Regions from separate parts of the Ruegeria sp. AI3 genome, predicted to be linked through region 4. Evidence: riboswitches for the same ligand, from Rfam matches in the RefSeq annotation. Region 4 holds a riboswitch; each other region holds the start of a gene.
What was found. Region 4 has a riboswitch for cobalamin ahead of ACRZ95_RS15360 (DUF1636 family protein). Riboswitches for the same ligand answer to the same signal wherever they lie in the genome.
Positions count from the first base shown of each region.

Region 1: another riboswitch for cobalamin. It lies ahead of ACRZ95_RS17615 (aromatic ring-hydroxylating oxygenase subunit alpha); the one in region 4 lies ahead of ACRZ95_RS15360 (DUF1636 family protein).
Region 2: another riboswitch for cobalamin. It lies ahead of ACRZ95_RS22080 (hypothetical protein); the one in region 4 lies ahead of ACRZ95_RS15360 (DUF1636 family protein).
Region 3: another riboswitch for cobalamin. It lies ahead of ACRZ95_RS03490 (DUF1636 domain-containing protein); the one in region 4 lies ahead of ACRZ95_RS15360 (DUF1636 family protein).

Region 1 is NZ_JBQFYA010000012.1:113,367-117,384, forward strand. Features, by position in the region: gene ACRZ95_RS17610 (hybrid-cluster NAD(P)-dependent oxidoreductase) at 1-679, opposite strand, end outside; gene ACRZ95_RS17615 (aromatic ring-hydroxylating oxygenase subunit alpha) at 685-1,956, opposite strand; cobalamin riboswitch at 2,021-2,224, opposite strand; gene ACRZ95_RS17620 (GNAT family N-acetyltransferase) at 2,344-2,865, opposite strand; gene ACRZ95_RS17625 (glutamine synthetase family protein) at 2,980-4,018, opposite strand, start outside.
Region 2 is NZ_JBQFYA010000022.1:1,289-5,306, reverse strand. Features, by position in the region: gene rsgA (ribosome small subunit-dependent GTPase A) at 1-993, shown strand, start outside; gene ACRZ95_RS22085 (alpha/beta fold hydrolase) at 1,037-1,894, opposite strand; cobalamin riboswitch at 2,055-2,274, shown strand; gene ACRZ95_RS22080 (hypothetical protein) at 2,363-2,770, shown strand; gene ACRZ95_RS22075 (phosphatase domain-containing protein) at 2,767-3,270, opposite strand; gene ACRZ95_RS22070 (DNA polymerase III subunit gamma/tau) at 3,440-4,018, shown strand, end outside.
Region 3 is NZ_JBQFYA010000001.1:697,981-701,998, reverse strand. Features, by position in the region: gene cobN (cobaltochelatase subunit CobN) at 1-629, opposite strand, end outside; gene cobW (cobalamin biosynthesis protein CobW) at 635-1,690, opposite strand; gene ACRZ95_RS03490 (DUF1636 domain-containing protein) at 1,687-2,067, opposite strand; cobalamin riboswitch at 2,151-2,354, opposite strand; gene ACRZ95_RS03485 (NAD(P)-dependent oxidoreductase) at 2,381-3,451, shown strand; tRNA gene ACRZ95_RS03480 (tRNA-Cys) at 3,491-3,564, opposite strand; gene ACRZ95_RS03475 (protein-L-isoaspartate O-methyltransferase family protein) at 3,786-4,018, shown strand, end outside.
Region 4 is NZ_JBQFYA010000010.1:41,666-45,683, forward strand. Features, by position in the region: gene ACRZ95_RS15345 (D-lyxose/D-mannose family sugar isomerase) at 1-183, shown strand, start outside; gene ACRZ95_RS15350 (hypothetical protein) at 304-525, shown strand; gene ACRZ95_RS15355 (hypothetical protein) at 522-1,010, shown strand; cobalamin riboswitch at 1,045-1,249, shown strand; gene ACRZ95_RS15360 (DUF1636 family protein) at 1,356-1,703, shown strand; gene ACRZ95_RS15365 (ABC transporter ATP-binding protein) at 1,700-2,476, shown strand; gene ACRZ95_RS15370 (ABC transporter substrate-binding protein) at 2,489-3,439, shown strand; gene ACRZ95_RS15375 (iron ABC transporter permease) at 3,441-4,018, shown strand, end outside.

The sequences.
Region 1 (4,018 bases), on a different contig from region 4:
GCTCCGGACCGCAGCAATAGACCTCACGGTCCAGATAGTCTGGGGCCATGAGGCCCAGCATCAGCTGGTTGAACTGACCCTGGTAGCCGGTCCAGGGGCTGTAACGATCCGCTTCCTCTACGACGAACTTCAGATCCAGACCCGGCGTCCGACTTGCCATCTGCTCCAACCGTTGGCGGAAGATGATCTCGGACGGGCGCTTGGCGCAATTGATGAAGACTACATCCAGATCGCGGCCTTCGTCCCACATGCAAGTTGTCATCGACATCATAGGCGTGATGCCCGACCCCGCCGAGACGAACAGATACTTGGCGGCGACGCTTTCAGCATTGGTGAACAGACCCGCCGGGCCAATTGCCCGCATCCGCATACCCGGCTTCAGATTGTCCAGCATCCAACGAGTACCGATGCTGTCCGGCTGCGCCTTGGCCGTGATCGTAATGGATCGCGGACGTGATGGGGATGACGAGATCGTATAGGTCCGATGCACAACGCCTCCCGGCTGCCCCGGTGCCGGAATCTCGAGCGTCAGGAACTGACCCGGATGGTAGGCAAACAAAGCCCCGGACGGGGCGCGGAACGTAAAGCTGGCGGTGTTTGGCGTCTCGGGCACGACCGAGACGCATTCCAGCCTCTCATCATCCTGCCAGATCGAGGCAACAGCGTTCAGGTCTTTCATCTCCGTCACTCCGCCGCCATCGTGTTGGGCGCAAAGTGACGCGCCAAAGCGCTGCAATACCAATCAGTGAATTGCAGAACACCGGATTCCTGGACCCCCGAATACGGCCCCGGCACATAGGCCGGACTGTTGATGCCCATCTGGTTGTCTTCCACCACGCGGCGATCTTCATCATTGGTGGCCATCCAGACCTCAGTCAGGCGCTTGACGTCATAATCGACCCCTTCGATCGCATCCTTGTTGACCAGCCACTTCGTGGTGACTTCGGTCTCGGTCGGGCTGACCGGAGTGACGCGGAAGACAATCGAGTGATCGGCCAGGAAGTGGTTCCATGTGCTGGGATAGTGGAACTTCAGCAACGTCCCCGCATCGGCAAAGGGCGCGCGGCCCAGAAAGCGGCGCACCGCAGATTTGCCGTCCAGAGTGTAGCTTTCCGCCCCTTCCTTCAGCGGCATCCGCGCCAGACGGTATTGCCCGTCATCATGCAGATAGAACTGCGACGGCATCCCTGCAGCCTCGCAACGGTCGAAGTGAGCTTGCATGAAGGCCGGGGCTTCACCCCCTTCAATACCGGTTACCGAGGGATCATCAGGGAAGGTCCGGCACAGCGAAGGGTGGTTGCCGCCGCAGTGATAGCACTCGCGGTTGTTTTCCCAAACAAGCTTCCAGTTGCCCTTTTCGATGATCGTGCTTTCAAAGGCGACCTTGGCGTTGTTCAAATCATGCGGCTCCAGATAGGGCCGTGCTTTATTGGCGAAGGTGTCGAAATCGGGGGCTACATCTGCAAGACAGATATAGACCAGCCCGGCCAGTTCCCTGCAGTGGACGGTTTTCAGCCCGTGTTGTTTGGGGTCGAAATCAGGCCCCATATCACGCGCCCACAGCAATGAGCCGTCAAGCTCATAGGTCCACTGGTGATAGGGGCAGACCAGTTTGGGCGAGTTCCCCTTGGCCGCTTTGCAGATGATCGACCCGCGATGGCGGCAGGTGTTGTGGAAGGCCCGGATCTGATTGTCCGCACCGCGCACGATGATCACGCGGTATGCGCCCACAGTGTAGGTTACATAGTCGCCTGTTTTCACCAGTTCACATGCCGGAATGGCAAATAGCCAGTCGCGGTAGTGGATGGCCTCAAGATCGGCCTGAAATACATCTGGATCTGTATAGAATGCCTGTTCAAGGGCATAGGCCGGGTTTCGACGCGCCAACAGGCTTTGAACGTTGCTCACTTCTGGCTCTCCTGCCGCGCCCCGCGGCTTAGCTTGGGCAGATGACATCAGAGGCCAGTCCGGAGCCGTGCGAGGATCACGTCCGAAACTTGTGCCCCCACCGCCACCCGCGGTTTGACATATATGCAAGGCTGGTTTCCGGACTTGAAAGGGGCTTACGCCCGGTTTCGACACCTTCCCGGGATCCTCGTCCCAGTGGTTACCTGTCGAACCTGACCTTTCTTACCGTTGCGGGGGCAGCGCCGGAATTGCACCGGCTTCCCAATTCTCTGCCGCCCGAGAATCAGACAGCAGCACCTCACACGCGCAACCTACGCGGGGATGAATTCGCGGCTGAAAGCCTTGCGACATTTCCAGAAACAAAACAGACATGCCCAGCAGAAATGGAAACCTGAAACAGGGCTACAGCTTGAGGCAAGAACAAAAAAACGGAATTCACCCGTGTTGTGATGTGTCCCACAAATGCGCGTGCATGAAGGGCGCAATCGCAAGTGTTTTGCCCGCCAGCTTTTCAACACATCCTGCAGTGAGCTCAAGCGTCATCCATGCCTCGGGGATCGTCAGAAGGTCCGGATATGGCGTCTCTTTGTCAGTCGGGACAAACCCGAATAAGGGGTAGAAAGTCGGCACGCCCAACACAAAGACAGCGTCTGTTCCAATGGACCTCAAGTGCTTGATGCTGGTCTCCATCATCTCTCTGCCAACTCCGCGGCCTTGATGCTCGGGCGAGACACCGCAGGGCGCCAGAAGATAGCATTTAACGTCCGGGTGATCCTGGAAGACAAACGGGGTGAACATGACATTGCCCGCGATCTGCCCGTCACGCCTCACACTGATTGAAATCGTTTCCGGATGCTCAAGGAGATCTTCGGCGAGTTGAGCGATTTCTTCACCTTCCGGTTCGCCAAAAGCCAGCCTATGCACATTCAAGATGGCATCGGTTTCTGAACGGTTCATGATCCATCCCTATCCTGAGCTAAACAGCTTGCGCCGCGTCATACGGCGCGAGATTACCCAAACGACGCCCCAGAGGTCGCATTGGGCGAGCTTCGGCAAGACGAGCCGCTCAGGTCAATATGTTTCTTCGTACAATCGGCAGCGTGCGTCTGTGTCCAGGTGTGCGGTTGTCGCGATCTCGGATTGTTTGTGAGCTTGGTACACCTCGGCGAAGCCTTCGGGGAACCAGCCGGTCACAACCGGGTTGGAAACGAACCGGTCGAGCGCGTCTTCCAAGGTCTGAGGCAAGCGCACCAGCCCTCTTTGGTTCAGTTCTGCGACGTCCAAAAGCGAAAGATCCTCTTCAGTTGGAACGGGCGCGGGTAGCCCTTCTTCGATCCCCTTCGCCCCGGCCATGACAACCGCAGCAAGCGCCAGATGAGGCGAAGCTGCAGCGTCCGCCGCACGGTATTCGATATTGAACTGCCCCGCGATTGAGGCGGGGTCTTTTGCGGTCACAGGACAAATCCGCAAGGAAGCCTCGCGGTCGCGAAAGCCCAGATTGTTGAAAGCCGCAGACCAACGATGCGGTGTCAGGCGTTCATACGAGATCACCGAAGGCGCAGTCAGGGCCAGGATCGCATCCAGATACTTCAATACTCCAGCAGCGAAGGCACTCGTCAGATCCGACATGCCGCAGGGGCCGTCTTCGGCGTAGGTCAACGGCGCGCCATGATCATCCACAAAGCTCATATGGATATGGACCCCATTCCCAACGCTCGCGACATCTCGAATAGGGGTATAGGTAGCCCGCTCGCCATAGGCCTGTGCAGTCGCATAGGTCAGTTCGCGTACCATGATGGCCGCGTCCGCCGCGCGAACACCCAGCTCGGGGCCGATGACGACCTCATATTGGTTTGGGCCATATTCCTTCATGATCGAATCCGGCTTCAGACCGACCTGAGAAATCGCGTTGATCAAGGTCTCGCACAGATCCCGCTGCAGGCCAAAGCCCCGGTGACCATAGGCTTCGTTGGCCTGACTTGGCGGATCTTTCAGCTGGAACTCATGCTCGAACGCAGCCAATAAATTTGCCCCAGAGACCTTGTGCAGCCGCTCCAGCGCCGCCCTCAAAAGACTGCGCGTGCAGAAGTCCCACGGGTCTCCATCCAGC
Region 2 (4,018 bases), on a different contig from region 4:
CACTTTGCTGCACAACACGCGGCGCACGCGCAGCTTACGCCTTTTCGTCTCACCGCTGTTCACCGGGACCGTCTGGTCGGGATGAACGAGACCGCAGAAATGTCTCTATTGGCCCCTGGTCATTCCACCGGCGACTTCGCTGTCGGAGATTGGGTGCTGGCCGATGACAAGAATCGCGTTCAGCATCTGCTTGACCGGCGCAGCCTGTTGCAACGCCGTGCTGCCGGAACCGGAGCCGAGGCGCAACTGATCGCAGCCAATGTTGACGTGCTGTTCATCGTCAGCTCGTGCAATGCGGATTTCAATGTGCCCCGGCTCGAACGGTATCTGGCACTGGCGCATCAGGCGGGCTGCTATCCTGTCGTGGTCCTGACCAAAGCAGATAGCTGCTCGGACCCCGCAGCCTACGCCAAGCAGGCCGAAGCGCTGGCACCGTTTTTGACAGTCCTGACGGTCAACGCGCATGAAGCGTTAGACCTGCAGCAGGTTCTGGCATGGTGTCCGGCGAGTCAGACAGCGGCTTTGGTCGGGTCATCCGGGGTTGGCAAAACAACGCTCGCCAACGGAATGACCGGGCAGGATCAGGCAACAGCCACAATCCGCGAGGATGACGCCCGAGGCCGCCACACCACGACGTCTCGCGTCTTACATCCGATGCAAAATGGCGGTTGGCTGGTCGACACCCCCGGCATGCGCGCCCTGCGCCTGCTCGACGCGCAGGACGGGGTGGACGAAGTGTTCTCGGACATTCTGGAGCTGGCCCAAACCTGCCGGTTCTCGGATTGCCAGCATGAGGCCGAGCCCGGTTGCGCTGTGCAGGCGGCGATTGAAGCAGGCACACTGGATGCAGATCGGTTGGAACGCTGGCGCAAGCTGAGGCGCGAGGATCAGCGCAACTCTGAGACCGTGGCCGAGGCGCGGGCACGCGACAAGGCTTTCGGCAAGATGGTCCGATCTGCGATGCACGGAAAATCCGCGCGGCGCGGCGATTGAAACACGGGCTGAAAAAGGGGCGTCGGTCCGCCGGCGCCCCCCATCAAGCGATCAATCGTGGCCAGAGCACCGCATTTCGGCGGGCAAACACACCGATATGGCCGATCTCCCGAACACCAAACTCTTCCGGTGACAACAGGTGACGGCGTGCTTTTGGACCATAAAGCTCGGCCAACCGCCAAACGGCAGCTTCTGGGACCATCTCATCATCTGTGAAGGCAAAAAGGTCGACGGGAACGTCAGCATCCTGCCACGTAGCTTGCGGCAGTGTGTCTCCGATCTCGGGCAGATAGCTTTGCGGCGCGGTGCACCATTTGCGCCATTGCCAATAGACCTTAGGCGGTAGGTCTGTTCCAAACCCAAGTGCCTTGCCCGGCAAATACCCCAGGCCGCTCACGACCAGAGGCACATGCCCATACCAGAACAACCCGGCCAGAGCGCGGTACGGCCAAGGATGATCGCCCAACTTCACAAGGCCAGAACAGACGCAGATCATGCGATCAATCTTTTCGATATCCGGCTGCACTGGCCCCAGCATCCCTCCAAGCGAATGACCAACTGACCATTGCTGCGACAGCGGGAACCGTCGGCGCATCTCGGCCCGCGCGGCGGGCATGTCCTGCAACGCCCAATCGGCCATCGAAATCTTCGACCGACGCTGTGGGCCCGATTTCGAATGCCCGAATTCCCGGTAGTCGTAGATCAGACAGGCGATATCACGATCCGAGGCCAACCATTGTGCGAAATGCTTGTAGTAGTCTCGCGGAACCCCTGTCGCGCTGTTGACCACCACTACGGTTTCGGGCTGCGCCACGGGCCGGTAGATCCGCCCGGACAGGGCACCATCCCCCACCGGGATCTGAACATCTTCGATCAGCACTGTTTGGTTTGCATCCAACATGGGCATCCTCGGTGGAAAACTGAACTGATGAGTTCACATTGCAACTTGACCCCAGACAGCCCATGCAAGTCAACTGCGATCCCGCTTGACCACGCGTCCACTTTGCGGATCGTCTTTCCGCAGCGCAGAAAGTTCAACTTGACTCAGAATGGTTATGAACGCTAGCGATGGTTCGATGGTTCCCGGCTTTCACAAGAAGTCGGGATGAAAAGGGAACACGGTGCGGTTTTCCCCGGCTTGCTCGGGACGAACCAAATCCGCGACTGCCCCCGCAACTGTAAGCGGTGAGCGATGTCGAAGATCCACTGGCCGAAAGGCCGGGAAGGTCGGCAAAGCGATGACCCGCAAGTCAGGAGACCTGCCATCGTCAACATAACCCAAACTCGGGCGGGGTGTCCGGGCAGGCCGTGACAGACCCTATCTGCCCCACCTGATCCCAGCCCCTGTCCACCGCGCGGAGGGCGCAGGATGATCTGGAAGACGAAGACACATAGGTTCTCAGCAACCATCTGCCAACATACCGGCAAGACTTGCCCTGCATTGGCACGGCTGGCGCGTTCGATGGTTGACGCACTGGACCAAGCCGGTCCGGCGACCACATCGGATTTCGAAATCGAAGGCAGCAGCGACCTGACCCATTGCACGGACGGCTGCCACGCCCGGTTTCGGGCCAGCCAGTCTCGGGTGCGGGTCTATTGCGGAGCGGACCCTAATGCCGACAGCGAGACCCTCCATCGCTACGCCGACCTTATGTTCGGAACCGAAACGAGCAGCCTGCCTAGCGCAGCGATGACATCCCTGCCCTGCGCCATGCTCGAGGCATCAGTGATTGCGCCGCGCAAAACGACCCCGGCGGAACTGCAACTGTCGGCTTAGGAGTCTGCCAAAGCTCGGGCGGGCAAGGTGGCCCAGTGCTTCTGCGCATCGGTTTCGACCGCGCAGGGGCGTAGCTTGCGCAACCGATCCAGCGCTTGGGTTGGAGCCTCGCCGCATTCGATCATCAACCGCAACACAACCATGCCAGAGCGACCACATCCGCCCTGACAATGGACAAGCACGCGCCCTCCGCCAGACAAAGCCTGCCGCGCCGCGGCACTAACATCGGGCCATTGCGCATCAACCTCTGACGGTGGCACGCCGAAATCCTGAATCGGCAGATGCACCCAGCGGCTGGCGCGCCCCTGAACGTCGCGGCCAAAATCGCGGGCTCCAAACTGGACCAGCTCGGCCTCGGTTGTCATCGAAAGCACGAGCCCCGGCCTCCAATCTCCAATCGTTTCAAGGTCGCCTGCATAGTCGCCGCCCTTTCCCGGCATCGACGTTAGGGCAAGTGTGCCCCCGCCCACTTGCAAAGCATGAATGACCAAATTCGTCATGACAGCATCCCCCCGGAAGCGTTGATCCTGACTTTAGGCTTGATTCACAATCTGCAGAGTGTACCCCTGACGCGCCGGTTTCCAAAACAAAATCGTTCTTCAACTCATGTGGACGCGGGCGGCGCAGGCCTCTACGCTGCGGTGACGTTCCGAATCCGCCAGAGCAGACATGACCGACTCAGACAGCCCCGCCTATCAGGTTCTCGCCCGAAAATACCGCCCGGAAACCTTTGCCGATCTGGTGGGTCAGGATGCGATGGTCCGCACGCTCAAAAACGCGTTCGAGGCGGATCGCATCGCGCAAGCCTTTGTCATGACAGGCATTCGCGGAACCGGTAAAACCACGACCGCACGGATCATTGCGAAAGGCATGAACTGCATCGGACCGGACGGAACTGGCGGACCCACGACCGAGCCTTGCGGCCAATGTGAGCACTGCGTCGCCATCATGGAGGGCCGTCATGTCGACGTAATGGAGATGGACGCCGCCAGCCGCACCGGCGTCAATGATATTCGCGAGATTATCGACAGTGTTCGCTACCGCGCTGCCTCGTCCCGCTACAAAATCTACATCATCGATGAGGTCCACATGCTGTCGACCAGCGCCTTCAACGCGCTGCTCAAGACGCTCGAGGAGCCGCCGGCGCATGTGAAGTTCATCTTTGCCACAACCGAGATTCGCAAGGTTCCCGTCACGGTTCTGTCGCGCTGCCAACGCTTCGACCTGCGCCGGATCGAACCCGAGGAT
Region 3 (4,018 bases), on a different contig from region 4:
GCGCGATAGAAGGTGACGACGATACGTTTTGCGTCGCCCGCAAAGGCAGTCTCAACCGGGATCACGCCGCGATCAGGACACCACGCGCCAGATTCGGGCAGGGTTTTAGCCCCCATAACAGGGCCGGCATAAAGCCCCGCCGCCAACGCCATCTGCGCCAAGGCGGCCTGTGCCGCGACTTCGCCGCCTGTGTCGCAGAGATGTGCCAGACGGCGCAGGGTCGAGACGGGCAGGGTGGAATAGTCATCCAGCCGCGGGTCCTCACGCCCGTCGGCGGGTAGGACGGCCAACGCGATGCCCTTGGCCTTCGCCAGCGACAGCACTTGCTGCAGCCCGTAAGCCCAGTAAGGCACGCCGCCAATCAGGCGGATCAGAATGCCCTTCGCACCCTCCAGCGTCTGCTCCACGTAGGTGTCGACGGACAGAGGATGTTTCAACGCCGTCAGGTTCGCCAACCGCATCGTGGGCATACGCCCATCCGGCCCGCCACCGCGATGCCAGCCCGCCGCGAAAGCGCCAAGGTCGCTGTCCGAGAAGGACAGCACCACCAAATCCGCCGGGCTCTGGCCCAGATCGGTTGGGATTTCCGTTTCTTCTAACCCGTGGCTTTCGCGGAAGACGACGTGCATGGGCCTTACTCGGCGGCCTCGGTCACACCCGCGAGGATATCGCGGATTTCCGCTTCTTTGATATCGTCATGCTCGGCGATCACCACCATGCGCGAGCGGCGTTCCTCACCGGGGCCCCATGGACGGTCGTATTGATGACGCACACGGGCACCCACGGCCTGCACCAGCAGGCGCATCGGCTTGCCTTGCACGGCGGCATAGCCTTTGACGCGCAGGATGTTCAGCTCATTGGCCAGACGTTCGATCTTGGCGACCAAATCGGCAGGATCGGACTGTTCCGGCAGATCAACGATGATGCTTTCGAAATCGTCATGCTCGTGATCGTGGTGACCGTCGTGATGCGAAGGACGAGCGTCCATGTCATCCTCGGCTGCGGCCTCAAGACCCAGAACGACGCGCACATCCACGGCGCCTTCGGCCACTTCGACAACGGGCAGCGGGCGAGGGGCCTCGGCGGCGATGATCTCTTTGGCTTTTGCCACGCCTTCGGGACCGGCCAGATCAGGCTTGGTCAGCAGGATGATATCGGCGCAGGAAATCTGATCCTCAAACACCTCGGATAAGGGCGTTTCATGGTCGATCGAGTCATCAGCCATGCGCTGAGCGTCCACCGCTTCGACATTCGGAGCAAAGCGACCAGCGGCGACGGCCTCGGCATCGGCCAGCGCGATCACGCCATCAACAGTGATTTTCGATCGGATATCGGGCCAGTCGAACGCCTTCAGCAGCGGCTTGGGCAGGGCGAGGCCCGAGGTTTCGATCAGGATGTGATCGGGGCGCGGCTCCAGCGCCATAAGGGCTTCGATGGTCGGGATGAAATCATCGGCCACAGTGCAGCAGATGCAGCCGTTCGCCAGTTCCATGATGTTTTCCGCCGGACAATCCGGGATCGCGCAGGATTTCAGGATATCGCCATCGACGCCGACATCGCCGAACTCATTAACAACCACGGCCAGACGCTTGCCTTGCGGGTTCTGCATCAGGTGCTTAACGAGAGTTGTTTTGCCCGAGCCCAAGAAGCCAGTGATCACGGTGACGGGGAGTTTTTCCAAGTTGCTCATTTCAGGGCTCCAATCGGGGGAATACGGGCTGCGCAGTTTTTGCGGAAGTGTTCAGGGCGCTCACGCCATTTGACCAAGCCGTCCTCGGTCGCGAGGTACTTGGTGGCGCCGTCCACGATCACGTCGACATGGTCGGTTTCGTTCAGATGTTCATAGACGAAGGTCCAGCGTTCCGGGCCGCCACGCAGCACGATGGAACAGCCCTCGTTGCAGTTGGATAAACACTCCACGGCTTTAAGGGTTATCCCTTCCGGCAGGTCCGCCTGTTCAAGCGCCTTGTGCAACAGGGTGCCGGGGCGTTTCGCGTCGTCTTCAACGGGCAGTCCGCGACGACAGGTGGTGCAAACCAGCAATTCGACCGGAGCGGTCTCGGTCATGTCTCTCATCCCCCCAAATCCTCATCGTGGGGGACGGGGTTTCATGCGGGTCCCTTGACCCGACACCGGAACACCCCGTCCGGTTTCATCTTCGGGCGCTGGCAGGTCTCCCGGCTTGCGGATGTCAGAGGCGTCCTCTGTCGGATGTCCCGCCTTCCCGGCTTTGCGCCAGTGGCTCGGGCACCCTCTCCGGTCACGGTCGCGGGGGCGGCTGCGTTTGGCGGAAAACCCGTTGACGCATTCCCTTTTCATCTGCTCTCACAGACACCAACAGGAGGCTCATGCGGCACCGACCCTCAGCTTGTCAAGCGCGATGCAGTCCAGACCGCTGTGGTGCGTTGAAAAGCGACCTGCCAGCGTCGCTAGGCGGCATGAATCGGGCGCTGAGGCGTGGTCGCATGGCCTTAGGGCGCAAACGGAGGCGAAATCCATGAAAGTAGGTTTTATCGGGCTTGGGAATGTGGGCGGCAAGCTGTCGGGGTCATTGCTGCGTAATGGAATCGACCTGACGGTTCATGACCTGAGTTCCGATCTGGTTGAGGCCTTCGTCGCGCAGGGGGCCAAAGCGGCTGATAGCCCGGCCCAGATGATGCGCGATTGCGATGCCGTGATCACCTGCCTGCCGTCGCCTGCGGCTTCGGACGCGGTGATGCAAGAGATGCTGCCCGAGGTTGGTCCAGGTAAGATCTGGATGGAGATGTCCACCACCGACGAGGCTGAGGTCAAGCGGTTGGGGGCTTTGGTTTTGGAGCGCGGAGGGGCCGCAGTCGATTGCCCTGTCTCGGGTGGCTGTCACCGCGCGGCGACGGGCAATATCTCGATCTTCGCTGGCTGCGACCGCGACACGTTCGAACTTATCTTGCCCTTCCTGACCACCATGGGGCGGCGCGTTCTGCACACCGGAGAGCTCGGCTCGGCCTCGGTTCTGAAGGTGCTGACCAACTATCTTGCCACGGCCAACCTGATCACCTGTGCCGAAGCGCTGGTCACCGCCAAGGCCGCCGGTATGGATTTGAACACCACCTATGAGGCCATCAAAATCTCGTCAGGGACCTCGTTCGTGCACGAAACGGAAAGCCAGGTGATCCTGAACGGTTCGCGCGATATTTCGTTTACGATGGATTTGGTGAAAAAGGATATCGGCCTCTTTCAGGACGTCGCCGACCGCGCCGGTGTTCCGCTGGAAATCAATCCGGTGATGATCAAGATCTTTGAGGATGGCATCGCCCGGTTTGGCGAGCGTGAGTTGTCGCCAAACATCATCAAACGCCTGGAGGAGGCCACGGGCTTGGACATCCGCGCACCGGGTTTTCCTACGGAAATGCAGGACGATGAGCCGGAAGAACCAGGGTACGAGGTTGTGCCTCAGGGGCGTTCCTCCTGAAAACTGATTTCCGAAGACGGTATTTAGAGGAAGGGGATGTGGAGGCGAGTACCGGAATCGAACCGGTGTACACGGATTTGCAATCCGCTGCGTCACCACTCCGCCAACTCGCCTTTTCAAGTAAAATCAAATACTTGCCGTGGTGTGGTGGGCGTTTTAGCAGCTTTCATCGGGGGCGTCCAGAGGATTGCCGTCGATTTTGGGCCGCAAATCAATATTTGTGGGCGGCCGGTCTAAACGGATCGTGAACCAGGCTTGCGGCATCTGGGCCGTTGTCGAGACAGGTCGAGTGTGGCACAAGCCATTTATCCAAGGGATTGAAAAGAGAGATCAGATGTCAGATTTCGCAGCCCGGCGCCGCACCATGGTTGATACGCAGGTACGACCCTCGGATGTGACCAAGTTTCCAATTATCGACGCGATGCTGTCCGTTCCGCGTGAAAGCTTTGTGCCAACTGCACAGCGCGAAGCGGCCTATGTCGAAGGGTTGATCGATCTGGGCAACAACCGCTGCATTCTTGAGCCGCGCACTCTAGCCAAGATGTTGGATGCGCTGAATATCTCCAA
Region 4 (4,018 bases):
AGCGTGACCTTGATGCCCGGCATCTGGCATGCCTTCTGGGCGGAAGGTGGGGATTGCTTGATTGGCGAAGTCTCAACCGTGAATGACGACCGGACGGACAACGTATTTGAAGACCCGATCCCCCGCTTTGCAACAATCGAAGAAGATGCAGCGCCGGATTTCCTGTTGGTTGCCGACTACTGACTTCATTAAGAATTTCGCGCTTGCATTTTCTGACTAATTTAGTCAGTTAATGGCTGACCCAGTCAGATTCCGTTGGAATCATCGCCCGGTCCCATTTTTGCGACCGAAAGATAACCTGACATGCGAAAATCCCTCGCCGATCTGTTGGCCATGGACGCTGTTGCCAGTCGCCATGGCTGCGCATTGAAACCAAAACTGAGGCAGGCGATTGAGGCTGATCTCAGCTTTTCCGTCCGCGCTGCATCACCGCGTCTTGAAACGCCAGTTGATCCCAATACGCTTCCGCAAAACGTCCACCCATTGGCCGCGAAAGCCCTCGACCCCAAAAGGGAACGCGCATGAAACACTCGGCATCCAACCACACACTGCCCCGCATCGAATTTGACGGTTTCGAACGCGGTTTGCTGCCTGTCATGCGGCACTTCATCCTCAGCTTCACAGAGCCGGAAACACAGGCTTGGCAACATGCCTTTTCGGTAGCGACCGAGCGTTGGGGGCGCGATCAGGGGCTTGTTCTGGCGCATCTGGTCTTCAAGATTATCAAGGCCACGCTACACACCCGCCCTCTGGGTCTGGCCTTCAAAGACCCGCTTTGTGCTGAAACACGGCAAGAACTGACATGTGACGAGCACGCCCTGCTCCGGATGCTGCATCACATGCGCCGCGACGAAACTCCGGCAGCGCGCGATGCCTTGAACGAATTGACCGGAGGCTATCCGGACGCCCATCTGATACAGGCCGGTTTGACCCTGGCTAGCCAGTTCCCGACAAATGGCGTCGGACCGGGCCAACCCGCGCGCAGGCCGATCCTGCGTGTGGTCCGCTAGCGCGATTCCTGTGCTTGACAATAGGAGCGTGAGCAGACTAGCTGCTCTGGATGGTTCCCGACGGCCTGTGTCTGAGGGATGAAAATGGGAATACGGTGCGGCCCAAAGGCCAATGCCGTGACTGCCCCCGCAACTGTAAGCGGAGAGCGACGCCACAAAACCACTGGCCCCAAAGGTCGGGAAGGTTGGCCGAGCAATGACCCGCAAGTCAGGAGACCTGCCATCACAGTTTAACCAACCCGGGGCGGGGTGTCCCGGAAGGAGGCTCGATGGCACATCTGCGTGCTGATGCAACTCATGGCTTTTGCCTTCAATCGGCTTTCGTTCAAGTCGGCGACGCGTGCCATGGCTGATCATTTCGTCCTGATATGCGGCACCTGCAATGGGCCGATCCCTGCGCACGAGGCAAAAGAAGCGTTGGACCGCCAGCTGCCCGAAGGGTTCTCGACACGCCTGATCGACTGTATGGCCGGGTGTGATCGCCCGATGACCGTCGGGCTGCAGGCCAATGGCAAGGCGCAATATCTGTTCGGCGACATTCAATCCCCTGCTGATCTGAGCGCTTTGGCTGAGTTCGCCCATCAATTTCGCGACAGTGAGAATGGCTGGACCAGCGCCTCGACCCGTCCTTTGGCGCTCTATACCAAAACCCTGTCGCGCATGCCCTGCCTGCCACCGGAGGGCACGGCATGAGCTTTCTGGTCGCTGAAAATCTGGAATATTACGCCCTGAACGGCGATGTTCTGCTGCGCGACACCTCGTTCTCGCTTGAGGAAGGCGCGATATTGGCCGTCGCTGGCCCGAACGGGGCGGGCAAAACGACGCTGCTCAACCTCTTGTGCGGGGTCGCAAAACTGGCGCTAGGCGATGTGCGTATTCAGGATCAAAGCCTGCGGAAACTGTCCTCGCTGGAGCGGGCCAGACGGATTGCCGTTGTCGGCCAGCAGGAAGTACCCGACGGGCGGCTGCACCTGCGCGACTATGTGGCCCTTGGGCAAATCCCGATCAGGGCCGACAAATCCGCAGAAGCTCTTCAAACGGACCTGCAGCGCGTGCTCGACACCACCGAGCTGTCCCATCTGGCCGGCAAACAGATGGCAAAACTGTCCGGCGGAGAGCGCCAGCGCGCTCATATCGCACGGGCTTTGGCGCAGAACCCCTCGCTGCTGTTTTTGGATGAGCCGACCAACCATCTCGACCCCGATGCCAAAGGGCACATGCTGTCTCTGGTCGCCGAGTTGGGCGTGACGGTTGTGATGATCGTCCACGATCTGGTCATGATCCCCGAATTCGCCAGCCACGTCGCCCTCATGAAGAATGCGCAGCTGACGGCCTTCGGCCCGGTCTCCGAGGTTCTGACACCAGACCGCGTGCGCGAGACTTTTGGTGTTGACTATTTGTGTTTCCAGCACGAAGGACGCGTGATCCCCGCGCTGGACATCCGAAAACGAGAGCTTTCATCTTAACAGGAGAGATTGATGAAACTGAAACTTTTGTCCGCTGCGGTCCTAAGCGCGCTGGCGGGCGGCGCTGCCGCGCAAGAGATCACCGTCGACAATTGCGGTGAACCTCTGGTGTTCGACAGCAAGCCCGAGCGGATCGTGGTTCATGACATGAACATGACCGACATGGCCTTTGCGCTGGGTCTTCAGGACAGCATCGTTGGTCTGACCGGCATCACCGGCTGGTACAAGACCAGCCCCGATTTCGACGCGCAACGCGGTGACATTCCCGAACTCGCTCCGAAATATCCGACGGTCGAAAACCTCGTCGCGGTTGAGCCCGACATGTTCTTCGCCGGATGGTACTACGGCATGAAACCCGGCGGCGACGTTACCCCCGACACGCTGGAGCCCTTTGGCATCAAGACAATGGTGCTGACCGAAAGCTGCATTCACCTGAACAAAGACCGTCCCGAAGCCACCATGGATCTGCTGTTTGACGACGTTCTACGCCTGGGCACGGTCATGCAGGTCGAAGACAAAGCGAACGCGCTGGTCTCGGGCTGGAAAGACCATCTGGCCGCGATCGAGGCCAAAACCGCCGATCTGGAAAAACCCCGTGTCTTCCTGCTGGACGGCCCGGCCGATGCGCCCTTTACCGCAGGCAAATACGCCATTCCTGACGCGATGATCGCAGCGGCTGGCGGCGTCAACGTCACCCATGACATGGACACAAGCTGGGGCCGCACCTCGTGGGAGGCCGTCGCCGCCTCGAACCCCGAATTCCTTGTCCTGCTGGACTATCAAACTGGCAACGGCGCGGCGGATACCTTCAAGTTCCTGCAGGAACACCCGGTGATGTCGCAGACCGATGCAGTCAAGAACGAGCGCTGGATCGGCCTGCGTTACGAAGAGCTGACACCGGGACCGGCAAACATCGAAGCGATCGAGAAGATGGCAACGGCAATGCACCGGGGTAACAGCTAAGATGACGAAAACGGGCCGGGCGGTACTGTTAGGGGCGGTCATTCTGACCGCCCTTTTGCTGCTGTCGACGATCTACGGAACTACCCCGATCCCTATGGCCGAGGTTTTCACCGCGATTGGGCTGGGTACTGGTGTGACTGAGGGCGACATGTCCCCTCTGCACCGGATTGTCTTTGACCTGCGCCTGCCCCGCGCGTTGTTTGCGGCAGTGATTGGGGCCGGGCTGGGCGTTGTCGGGGTCGTTTTGCAAACGACAACGCGCAATGACCTGGCTGACCCGTTTCTGTTTGGTCTTTCGTCAGGGGCCGCTGCGGGTGCCGTCTTGGTCATCACTGTAACAGGCGATGTTCTGGGCATCTGGACCCTGCCACTTGCGGCCTTTTGCGGAGGCCTGATCGCGTCCGGCATTGTTCTGGCCCTGGTTCAAAGCCTGCGCACCAGCGCGCCGGAAAAACTGATCCTTGCAGGCCTGGCTGTATCTTTCCTGTTTTCGGCCATCACCAACTATCTGATCTTCGCAGGCGACAGCCGCGCCGCGCATTCCGTCATTTTCTGGATGCTAGGCGGCCTTGGTCTGGC